3 regions of the Mesorhizobium sp. M0293 genome follow, and region 3 is predicted to be linked to each of the others. Evidence: predicted binding sites of a transcription regulator. Region 3 holds the regulator's gene; each other region holds the start of a gene.
What was found. Region 3 encodes LexA, which represses DNA repair genes until DNA is damaged. Its sites were predicted from a motif close to TGTTCNNNNTGTGTTCNG; they were not measured.
Positions count from the first base shown of each region.

Region 1 (3,278 bases), on a different contig from region 3:
AACGGCTACACCGAGCCGGTGCTGCACGCGCGGCGGCTGGAACTGAAGGCGCAAGAAAAGGCCTAAGCGCCGGCGTTCCCTTCCCCCTTGAGGGAGGATGGCCCGAAGGGCCGTGAAGGGTCGGGCGTGAAGCGCGCCGACGCCCTTCAGACCACATGCCCTCGAGGGGCATGCCTGCGCCCTTTTTGATCACACTCGGTTTCAACAAAGGCCGAGCATTCTTCGGCGACCTCACCCGACTGCTCCGCGGCCACCCTCCCCTCAAGGGGGTCTAAGCCGCCTGCGCCATCCGTTCCGAACTCATGCGATAGGAAATCGCTTCGGCCAGATGGATGCGGCCGACGGTTTCGCTGGCGTCGAGATCGGCCAGTGTTCTCGCGACCTTCAGCACCCGGTGGTAGGCGCGGGCCGAAAAGGCGAGCTTTTCGCTGGCGTCCTTGAGCAGCGACAGGCCGGCGGCGTCGGGCATGGCGATCTCCTCGATGACCGAGGGCGAGCAATGCGCGTTGGTGGTGGCGCGGGTGGCGCCGAGACGTTCGAAGCGCTCGCGCTGGATGGCGCGGGCGCGCGCCACGCGCAGCGCCACATCGGCACTTTTCTCCGCCCGGTCGGGCCGGATCAGATCGCTTGCCGAGACCGCCGGCACTTCGATCCTGAGATCGATGCGGTCGAGCAGCGGACCTGAGATACGCGCCTGGTAGTCGGTGCGGCAACGCTCGCCGCGCAGGCAGCGATAGCCGGGCTCACCGGCCATGCCGCAGCGACACGGGTTCATCGCCGCCACCAGCTGGATGCGCGCCGGATAGGTGACGCGATGGTTGGCGCGCGCGATCATGCAGTCGCCGGTCTCCAGCGGCTGGCGCAGCGCATCGAGCGTCTGCGGCGTGAATTCGGGAAACTCGTCGAGAAACAGCACGCCATGATGGGCCAACGACACTTCGCCCGGCCGTGCGCGTATGCCACCGCCGACCATCGCCGCCATCGAAGCCGAATGGTGCGGCGCGCGGAACGGCCGCCGGTCGGTCAGCTTGCCTTCGCCGAGCTCTCCCGCCACCGAGGCGATCATCGAGACCTCCAGCAATTCCTTCGGCGCCAGCGGCGGCAGGATCGACGGCAGCCGCTGCGCCAGCATCGATTTGCCCGAGCCGGGTGGCCCGATCATCAGCAGATTATGGCCACCGGCCGCCGCAACCTCCAGCGCCCGCTTGGCGGTCTCCTGGCCCTTGATGTCGGCGAGATCGGGCAGGTCGCGCGCCGCGGCGTGGATGCCGGCTTCCGGCCGTGACAGCACCTGCGTGCCGCGAAAATGATTGGCGATGGCGATCAGGCTGCGCGGCGCCAGAATGTCGATATCCTTGCCGGCCCAGGCCGCTTCCGGCCCGCAGGCGAACGGGCAGATCAGGCCCTTGCCTTCGGCATTGGCCCCGATCGCTGCCGGCAGGGCGCCGGCGACCGCGGCGATCGTGCCGTCGAGCGACAATTCGCCGAGCACGACATAGCCGGCCAGCATGTCGCCCGGAATGGCGCCCAATGCCGCCATCAGGCCAAGCGCGATCGGCAGATCGTAGTGGCTGCCTTCCTTGGGCAGGTCGGCGGGTGCCAGATTGACCGTGACCTTCTTCGACGGCATCGACAGGCCCGACGCATGCAGCGCCGCCTGCACCCGCTCGCGGCTTTCCGCCACTGCCTTGTCGGCCAGGCCGACGATGTGCATGTTGACCTTGCCGGGCGCGATCATCACCTGCACGTCGACCGGCACGGCCTCGATGCCCTGGAAAGCGACCGTGCGAACCCGCGCCACCATTTTTATGCCCCCGGATAGGTGTTCGCCCATGCCCTGGCGACCAGGGTGTGAGCGAAGTCAAGGGAGACAACCACAGATTTCAGAGTTAGGCAAGAACATTACGAGAACATATGGCCGCCTCACAACGGTGAAGAATGCTGCCGGCAAGGACGCACGTTCATAAGTTGGGCTCGATCGGAAGCTCGAGCGCCCGCTTTGTCAAAGGCTCGCTCGCATCAAGGATGAGATACCCGGGCATGGATGGCTAGAATTTGTCAAACAGGCGCTCCGCCTTGCGGGCGAACATTTCCCTTTTGTCATAAGAAATGCTCTCGACAGAATATTTCGTCAGATAAAGGTGCGTCACGTTGCGGCCGCACATAGTCTTGAGGCCTCGCAGCAGAACTTTCCTCCCCGGGTTTTGCATGTAGAGTTCGGTATACCACCATGGCGAGCCGCATGTGGTAACAACGCCGATCCGCCGGATGTTCAATAGCGCCGGCTTGATCGTGCCACCGTCTGCCGGCAATTCGTAAGCCACCCCTGGTCGCCAAACTCGATCGAAATAGCCCTTCAGGATTGCAGGCATGCCCGACCACCATGTGGGAAAGCAGAAAACGCAAGCTTCCGCCCATCTCAACGCATCGATGTAAATCTGCAAATCGCCGGGTGCTTGAGCAGGATCGAAGTGGCCGCGTCTTTCTTCGGCATGCATCACAGGATCGAACTTCATTTGATGGAGATCGAAATCAACGACCTCGTCACCCCTGGCCTTGAGGGTCTGAACGACCCGTTTGTGGAGCGATGCCTGGTAGCTGTCGGCTAATGGATGCGCGTAGACGACATTAATTTTCATGGCGTGGGCCTTCAGGCTTCGGACTACACACACATATTAGCGGTCACGCAACCAACAAGGAACAGCAGGTCAGCGGCGGGGAAAGGAAAAGCCTTTTGCCAATCGCCTGGTCAAAACAAGAACACTGCAGGAACATGCAACCGCCCCGGTCGCGGTCAGGTTGCTCCCGGTTGCAAAAGCGGAACATGGTTAAGACAAAATGAAACCGGCTTACTTCCGCTTCCCCTCGACCGCTTCCCAGAACAGGCTGGCGATGTCGGCGCCGCCGAAGCGCTGGACTTCGCGCACGCCGGTCGGCGAGGTCACGTTGATCTCGGTCATGTAGTCGCCGATCACGTCGATACCGACCAGGATGAAGCCGCGCTCTTTCAGCGAGGGCCCGATGCGGGCGCAGATCTCGCGTTCGCGTTCCGTCAGCTCGGTTTTTTCGGCGCGGCCGCCGACATGCATGTTGGAGCGGGAATCGTGTTCGGCCGGCACCCGGTTGATGGCGCCGACCGGCTCGCCGTCGATCAGGATGATGCGCTTGTCGCCCTTGCGCACGTCCTTGAGATAGCGCTGCACGATATAGGGTTCACGGAACATCTGGCCGAACATTTCGAGCAGCGAGGCAAGGTTGCGGTCGCCCTCCAGCAGATG
Region 1 is NZ_JAMYSA010000150.1:6,534-9,811, reverse strand. Features, by position in the region: gene NKJ06_RS31660 (malate synthase G) at 1-66, shown strand, start outside; gene NKJ06_RS31655 (YifB family Mg chelatase-like AAA ATPase) at 272-1,804, opposite strand; gene NKJ06_RS31650 (NAD(P)H-dependent oxidoreductase) at 2,049-2,639, opposite strand; gene gshB (glutathione synthase) at 2,850-3,278, opposite strand, start outside.
Region 1: NKJ06_RS31655 (YifB family Mg chelatase-like AAA ATPase) is a predicted target of LexA. The motif match lies at 1,896-1,913, and genes of this name have one in related genera.

Region 2 (3,278 bases), on a different contig from region 3:
CTTCGGTTGAACCGACAGGCCGATCAGGGCGCGGCGCATCGCCTCCAGGCTTGCCTTTAGGATGTTGCTGCCATCGATGCCCTCGGCGCTGATCGAGGCCATTGAGACCGCTTGCGCGGAGCCGAGAATGCTCAGGAACAGGGCCTCACGCTGCAAATGGGTGAGGCGCTTGGAATCGTCCAGTCCGTCCGGAATGTTGGCGGGGTCGAGTACCACCGCCGCGGCGACCACTGGCCCCGCCAAGGGACCACGGCCGGCCTCGTCCATGCCCGCAACCGGCCACAGGCCGTCGGCTATCGCCTTCGTCTCGAAGGAGAAGTCGGGCTTCTCGATGATCTCAAAGAGAGGCGGAGAATCAGAACGCGCGCGAGCCATGTTGCGGCGAGGTTCGCATCGGTTCCGATTCTCCGCAAGTCCCTCCGGGTCGGTGGGGCGCCGGACCGGGAGGGCACCGTCTGCAGGCCGGGGCAGGCCGGACGGGATTCCTGTGCTGTGGCAGATCAAGCCGCCGCAGTGAATTGCATTCTCAAAGCAGCGTCAGCTGCAATTGGTCTTTGGCAGCAGCAACGAACTGGTCGGTCCGCAACGTGCGCCGTTCGGCATTGAGGCCGAGCCGCTTGGCTGTGATCTCGAAGCGCCGGCCGATCTGCCAGGCATAGGGACCGGCGCCCTTCATGCGCTTGCCCCATTCCGAATCGTAGTCCTTGCCGTCACGCATCGAGCGGATCAGCGACATCACGTGGCGATAGCGATCGGGGTAGTGGCGCAGCAGCCAGTCCTTGAAGATCGGGCTGACCTCCAGCGGCAGGCGCAGCACGACATAACCCGCCTCGCGCGCGCCGGCGGCGCGTGCTGAATCGAGGATGCGTTCCATCTCCGGATCGGTCAGCCCGGGGATGATCGGCGCCACCATGACCGACGCTGGAATGCCGGCATCAGAAAGCTGCCGGATCGCCTCCAGCCGCTTGGTCGGCGTCGAAGCCCGCGGCTCCATGGTGCGCGCCAGCATGCGATCGAGCGTCGTCACCGACAGAGCCACCTTGGCCAGCCCTCGCTCAGCCATGCGCGACAGGATATCGATGTCGCGCACCACCAAAGCGGATTTGGTGACGATGCCGACCGGATGACCGCGCGCCTCCAGCACTTCGAGGATCTCGCGCATGATCCGGTATTGTTTCTCGATCGGCTGGTAGGGGTCGGTGTTGGTGCCGATGGCGATGGTTCGCGGTTGGTATCCGTCCTTCGACAGCTCCTTGTCGAGCAAGCGCGCCGCATCTGGCTTGGCGAACAGCTTGGATTCGAAATCCAGACCCGGCGACAGGCCCATGAACGAGTGCGTCGGCCGGGCAAAGCAATAGACACAGCCGTGCTCGCAACCGCGATAAGGGTTGATCGAACGATCGAAGGAGATATCGGGCGATTCGTTACGGGTGATGATGGTGCGCGGCTTCTCGACCTGCACTTCGGTCTTGAAGGGCGGCAGTTCTTCCAGCGAATTCCAGCCATCGTCGAAAACATGCCGGCTGACCGGCTCGAACCGGCCGGACGGATTGATGCCCGCCGACCTGCCGCGGTTGCGGTCCGGCCGGACACGCACGCCACTCTGCTCGATCATCGCATTGGCCATCTCGGCCCGTCCGGCTCCGAAAGCTGCAATGTCGGCGCGCACGATCTGTTCCATCTTCGCCCGCTCCCAGGGACTGTCCGTGTTGTGTCGAATCGCTCTGTTCATGAAATTATTCCTATTTTGTTGAAGAGAACAAAGCAAGAACTTTTTAAGGTTCGCTGGATAACTGGCGCTATGCCGCGCTTTCCGCTATCGGCTAACGATGCTCAGTGTTCTCATCGAAACGTGCAATGACGAGGAAGGGCTTACCCGCACGCTCGCCTCGCTGATTGGCGGCGCGGTCGAGGGCGTGGTGCGTGACGTCATCGTCTGTGACACGGGCTCTACCGACCAGACGCATCGTGTGGCCGAGCATGCCGGCTGCCACTACGTGACGGGCGGCATCGCCACGGGGATCCGGCAAGCCAAGGGGGACTGGTTGCTGCTCCTGGAGCCGGGCGCACGATTGATGGAGGGCTGGATCGACGCGGTCGTCGACCATACGGCCAGGCAAACCATGGCGGCACGGTTTTCGCGGGCGCGCGGCAGCCGCACGCCGTTCCTGGCGCGCGTCTTTTCCGCAAACCGCGCCTTGGCCGACGGATTGCTGATCAGCAAGCGTCAGGCCTCGGCCTCGGCCAAGAGTGCCGGCAGCGCCGAGGCCATCGCCCGCGGCCTCGCGACAAAGCGGCTCGACGCCGAGATCTGGATGGCGCCGGCGAAGCAGCAACGCCGCTCCCCGAGGTGATTTTTTGCACCTGCTCTGTTCATTGTGCATTGCACAAAATCTGGCGCGAGGTTAGCTTCCGGCCCAAGCGGGTGAATTGGGTTTGGGTCATGCCGAGTGATGAACACTGATGCGGCATCGGTGTCGCCTCTCATAGCCGAGGACCCAATGAACCTTCCAACCCCCGACAAATCCGGCGCGGCCAGTCTCGAGGCCATTGCGCGCAACGGCAGCCTGCTGCGGCGTATCGCCGTGCGCATTCCGACCTATCTGACGGACCTGCGCGAAAACCCCGCCTGGCTGCCGATGTTCGTGCTGGCGCGCACCATGCCTGGACGCCGCATGCATTGGCTGGGCGCAAAGCGCGCCCGTCCGGTCGTGGATACGGGGGATACGATGTTTGCCGGCATCGAACGTGAAGCGGTGGTCGAAGCGCTGCGCTCCGACGGGCTGTTTTCGGGCTTGGTCCTGCCGCCGGAGATCCATGAAGAGATCGCTGACTTCGCCCAGCGTACGCCCTGCTTCGGCAATTTCGACCGCCGTCTCGAATTCATGCCGGATGAACATGCGGAAGCTGAGAAGCGCTTTGGCCGCTCGCTGCTCAGCGGGCACTTTTTCGAGCGCATCCTCGATTGCCAGGCGGCCCTCGCCATCCAGCGCGATCCGCTGCTTCTAAACATTGCCGCGCATTATCTCGGCGGTCAGGCAAAACTGATCACGACGCGGGTCTGGTGGAGCTTTCCGACGGGTGCGGCTTCGGACGCCGACAAGAACCTCGCCTCGCTCGGCAAGTATCATTTCGACCTCGACGATTGGCGCATGCTGAAATTCTTTTTCTATCTCAAGCCCGTCGATGCCGACACCGGCCCGCATGTCTACATCAAGGGCAGTCATAAGCGCCGCAGCCTCAAGCATCAACTCACCCTCCTGGTCGGCCATCCCGCG
Region 2 is NZ_JAMYSA010000023.1:5,262-8,539, reverse strand. Features, by position in the region: gene rnhB (ribonuclease HII) at 1-375, opposite strand, end outside; gene NKJ06_RS11395 (PA0069 family radical SAM protein) at 527-1,681, opposite strand; gene NKJ06_RS11390 (glycosyltransferase) at 1,830-2,354, shown strand; gene NKJ06_RS11385 (phytanoyl-CoA dioxygenase family protein) at 2,502-3,278, shown strand, end outside.
Region 2: NKJ06_RS11395 (PA0069 family radical SAM protein) is a predicted target of LexA. The motif match lies at 1,756-1,773, and genes of this name have one in related genera.

Region 3 (3,278 bases):
CGCCGCCGCCGCCGCACTTTTCTCGATCGCCGCCTATCTCATCATTTCCGGGGTCGTCGTTGCCGCCGAGCGCAGTTTCATCATGCTGGCGGTGATGCTGATTGCAGTGCTGTTCGATCGAGCGGCGCTGACGATGCGCAATCTGGCGATCTCGGCGATCGCCGTCATTGTGGTGTCGCCGCACGAGGTGGTCGGCCCGAGTTTCCAGATGTCCTTCGCCGCGACCGCCGCACTCGTCGGCGCCTACGCCGGCTGGGCGGATCATCGTGCAGGAAAGGCGAGACCACCGCCGCCAAAGCGATCGCTGCCCAGTTTCCTGACGCGAAAATTCCTGCTGGCGGCGGGCGGCCTTTCCATGACTTCCATCATCGCCGGCGGCGCCACGGCGCTGTTTGCCATTTGGCATTTTCAGCGTGTGTCGCCGCTCAGCCTGTTCGCCAATCTGGCCATCATGCCCATCGTGACAGTCGTCATGTTTCTGGCCGTCGCCAGCGCGTTGCTGATGCCGTTTGGGTTGGACTGGCCGGCCCTCTACCTGATGGGCAAGGGACTTACGCTGATGATCGCCATATCGGGCTGGATCTCCGAGCGTTCGCCTGTCGATGCGGTCGGACTGATTTCTCAGCAGTCTGTCCTGCTGGTGGCGATTGCCCTGGTCATCGCGACGATGGCGACGACATGGCTGCGGCTCGCGGCTCTTCCCTTCGCGCTTGCCGGCCTGCTGACCGTCTCGGATACGCGCACACCCGACGTGCTGATCTCGGAGGACGCAAGGCTGGTTGCGTTGCCGATCGGCGGTGGCGAACTTGCCGTCAGCCGCGCGCGCCCGAACGAATTCACCGTCGACAACTGGAAACGCGCGCTGACATCCGAAACCATCGTCATGCCGGAGGTGTTCAACGAAGGCGATGGCCAATTCGACGTCAGGGATGCCGCTGAAATGCCGCCGGGAGCGCCGTTCTATTGCACATCAGGCGTTTGTCTCGCCAGGCATCCGTCCGGTGCATTCATTGCCTATGTCGAGGATCGAAAGGACACCTGGAAAGCCTGTGGTTTCGCCGACCTGATCGTCATCAATGACGCGACGGCCTATGACGCCTGTCACAACCCACTGGTTCTCGTCATCACCAAACGGCAACTGGCTCGCAAAGGCAGTGCTGCCGTCTTCTTCGATCGCCAATCGGCGACCACGCCAGCGACAATCAGCTTCGCCGTGGACAGGCCATATCGGCCCTGGCATGTACAACGCAAATTCTCGCGTGAGGCGAGGGGACTGCCGCCCTTCCAGAGACCCGAGAAGCCAGCGGCTAAACCGCAGCCGCCTCAGTAGCGGCGGATCAAACCGACGAGCTTGCCTTGCACCTTGACCCTGTCGGGTCCGAAAATCCGGGTTTCATAGGCCGGATTGGCGGCTTCGAGAGCAATCGAGGCGCCCTTGCGGCGGAACCGCTTCAGCGTCGCTTCCTCTTCATCCACCAGCGCCACGATGATCTCGCCGGGGCTGGCCGTATCGGCATTGCGGATGATGACGGTATCGCCGTCGAAGATGCCGGCCTCGATCATCGAGTCACCCTTGACCTCCAGGGCATAGTGCTCGCCGCCCATGATCATGTCCGGCGGCACCGAGATCGAATGCGTCTGGTGCTGGATGGCATCGATCGGCACACCGGCGGCGATACGACCCATCACCGGGATCGACACGGCGGAGACCACGTCGTCGTCATTGCCGGCCGAAGGCATCCGCGAAGACGCCGGCTTGATCTGTCGGCCAACGCCGCCCTGACCGAGACTAGTCTGACCAAGACTGCCCTGGATGACGCTTGGCGAGAACTTTTTCGCCGCGTTGAGGCCGGGCGCGATCGAGTCCGGCAACCGCAGCACTTCCAGCGCGCGTGCCCGGTTGGGCAGTCGGCGAATGAAGCCGCGCTCTTCCAGAGCCGTGATCAACCGATGAATTCCGGATTTGGAGGCAAGGTCGAGCGCCTCCTTCATCTCGTCGAAGGATGGCGGAATGCCGCTTTCCTTCAGGCGTTCATGGATGAACATCAGCAGTTCGTGTTGCTTGCGTGTCAGCATGGCGGCCCCCAGGGTACCTAAAACCAGAATCAGAAAACAAACCCAGAACAAACACTATCTGTTCCAGTTGTGTTCCGCAACTGTTTAAAGTTTAATGAATTTATTAAGGGGATCGAAATTATTGGCAGCTCGCTGCCGGGCCTCGCCGACGACTGCATCCCGTCACAATGCGCTTGCCGGCATTGAAATTGTTATGGTTAATGGGCTGCCCGCCCATCCCTGGCCCAAGCTTGGCATGAGCTGCCCATGGATCCGCGACGGGGTATTCCCAGCCTTCTGTGCATTCGTCTGCCGTGAACGAAACGAAGCCAAAATGCCAACCTTGGTTAATTTGGTGATGCCAGTGCTGTCCACCAGCGGCGACCGGATTCGTGCGCTGGAAATTCGTCCCTCCGTCATCCCGCCAATAGGCAAGGGCGCGACAACAGTCGTCGGGACGGCTGCGTCAGGTAACGGCCTCCTTGACGGCGAAACGCTGGTCCTTCCATGCACCCGTGCGCAGAATGTCTTCCAGCACCTCAACCGCCAGCCACACATCCTTGTAGCCGACATAGAGTGGCGTGAAGCCGAAACGGATGGTCGATGGCGCGCGGAAGTCACCGATCACCCCCCGCTCGATCAGCGCCCGCATGATTTGATAGCCATGATCGTGAAGGAACGACACCTGGCTGCCGCGCCTGGTCGCGTCGCGGGTGCTCTCCAGCGTGAGACCATAGGCGCCGCACTTCGCTTCGACGAGCTGGATGAACAGTTCGGTCAGCGCGACGCTTTTCTTTCGCAATTCCGCCATGTCGACGTCGTTCCAGATGGCAAGCGCACCTTTGAGCGCCCGCATCGATAGGACCGGCTGCGTGCCGCACAGAAAGCGGCGGATGCCGGTGCCGGCCACATAACCCCGTTCGAAGGCAAAGGGCCGTGCATGCCCCCACCAGCCGCTGAGTGGCTGGCTGATCTCGCCATGGTGGCGCTGGGCGGCATAGATGAAGGCCGGCGCGCCCGGCCCCCCGTTGAGGTACTTGTAGGTGCAGCCGACAGCGAAATCGGCATTTGCGCGGTCGAGCTCGACCGGCAGAGCGCCCGCGGTGTGGCAGAGATCCCAGACGATCAGCGCTCCGGCCGCATGAGCCTTGCGCGTCAGCGCCGCCATGTCGCGCAGTTCACCCGATTTGTAATTGACGTGGTTGACCAGTACCACCGCGACG
Region 3 is NZ_JAMYSA010000003.1:15,763-19,040, forward strand. Features, by position in the region: gene NKJ06_RS01950 (ComEC/Rec2 family competence protein) at 1-1,330, shown strand, start outside; gene lexA (transcriptional repressor LexA) at 1,324-2,076, opposite strand; gene kynU (kynureninase) at 2,522-3,278, opposite strand, start outside.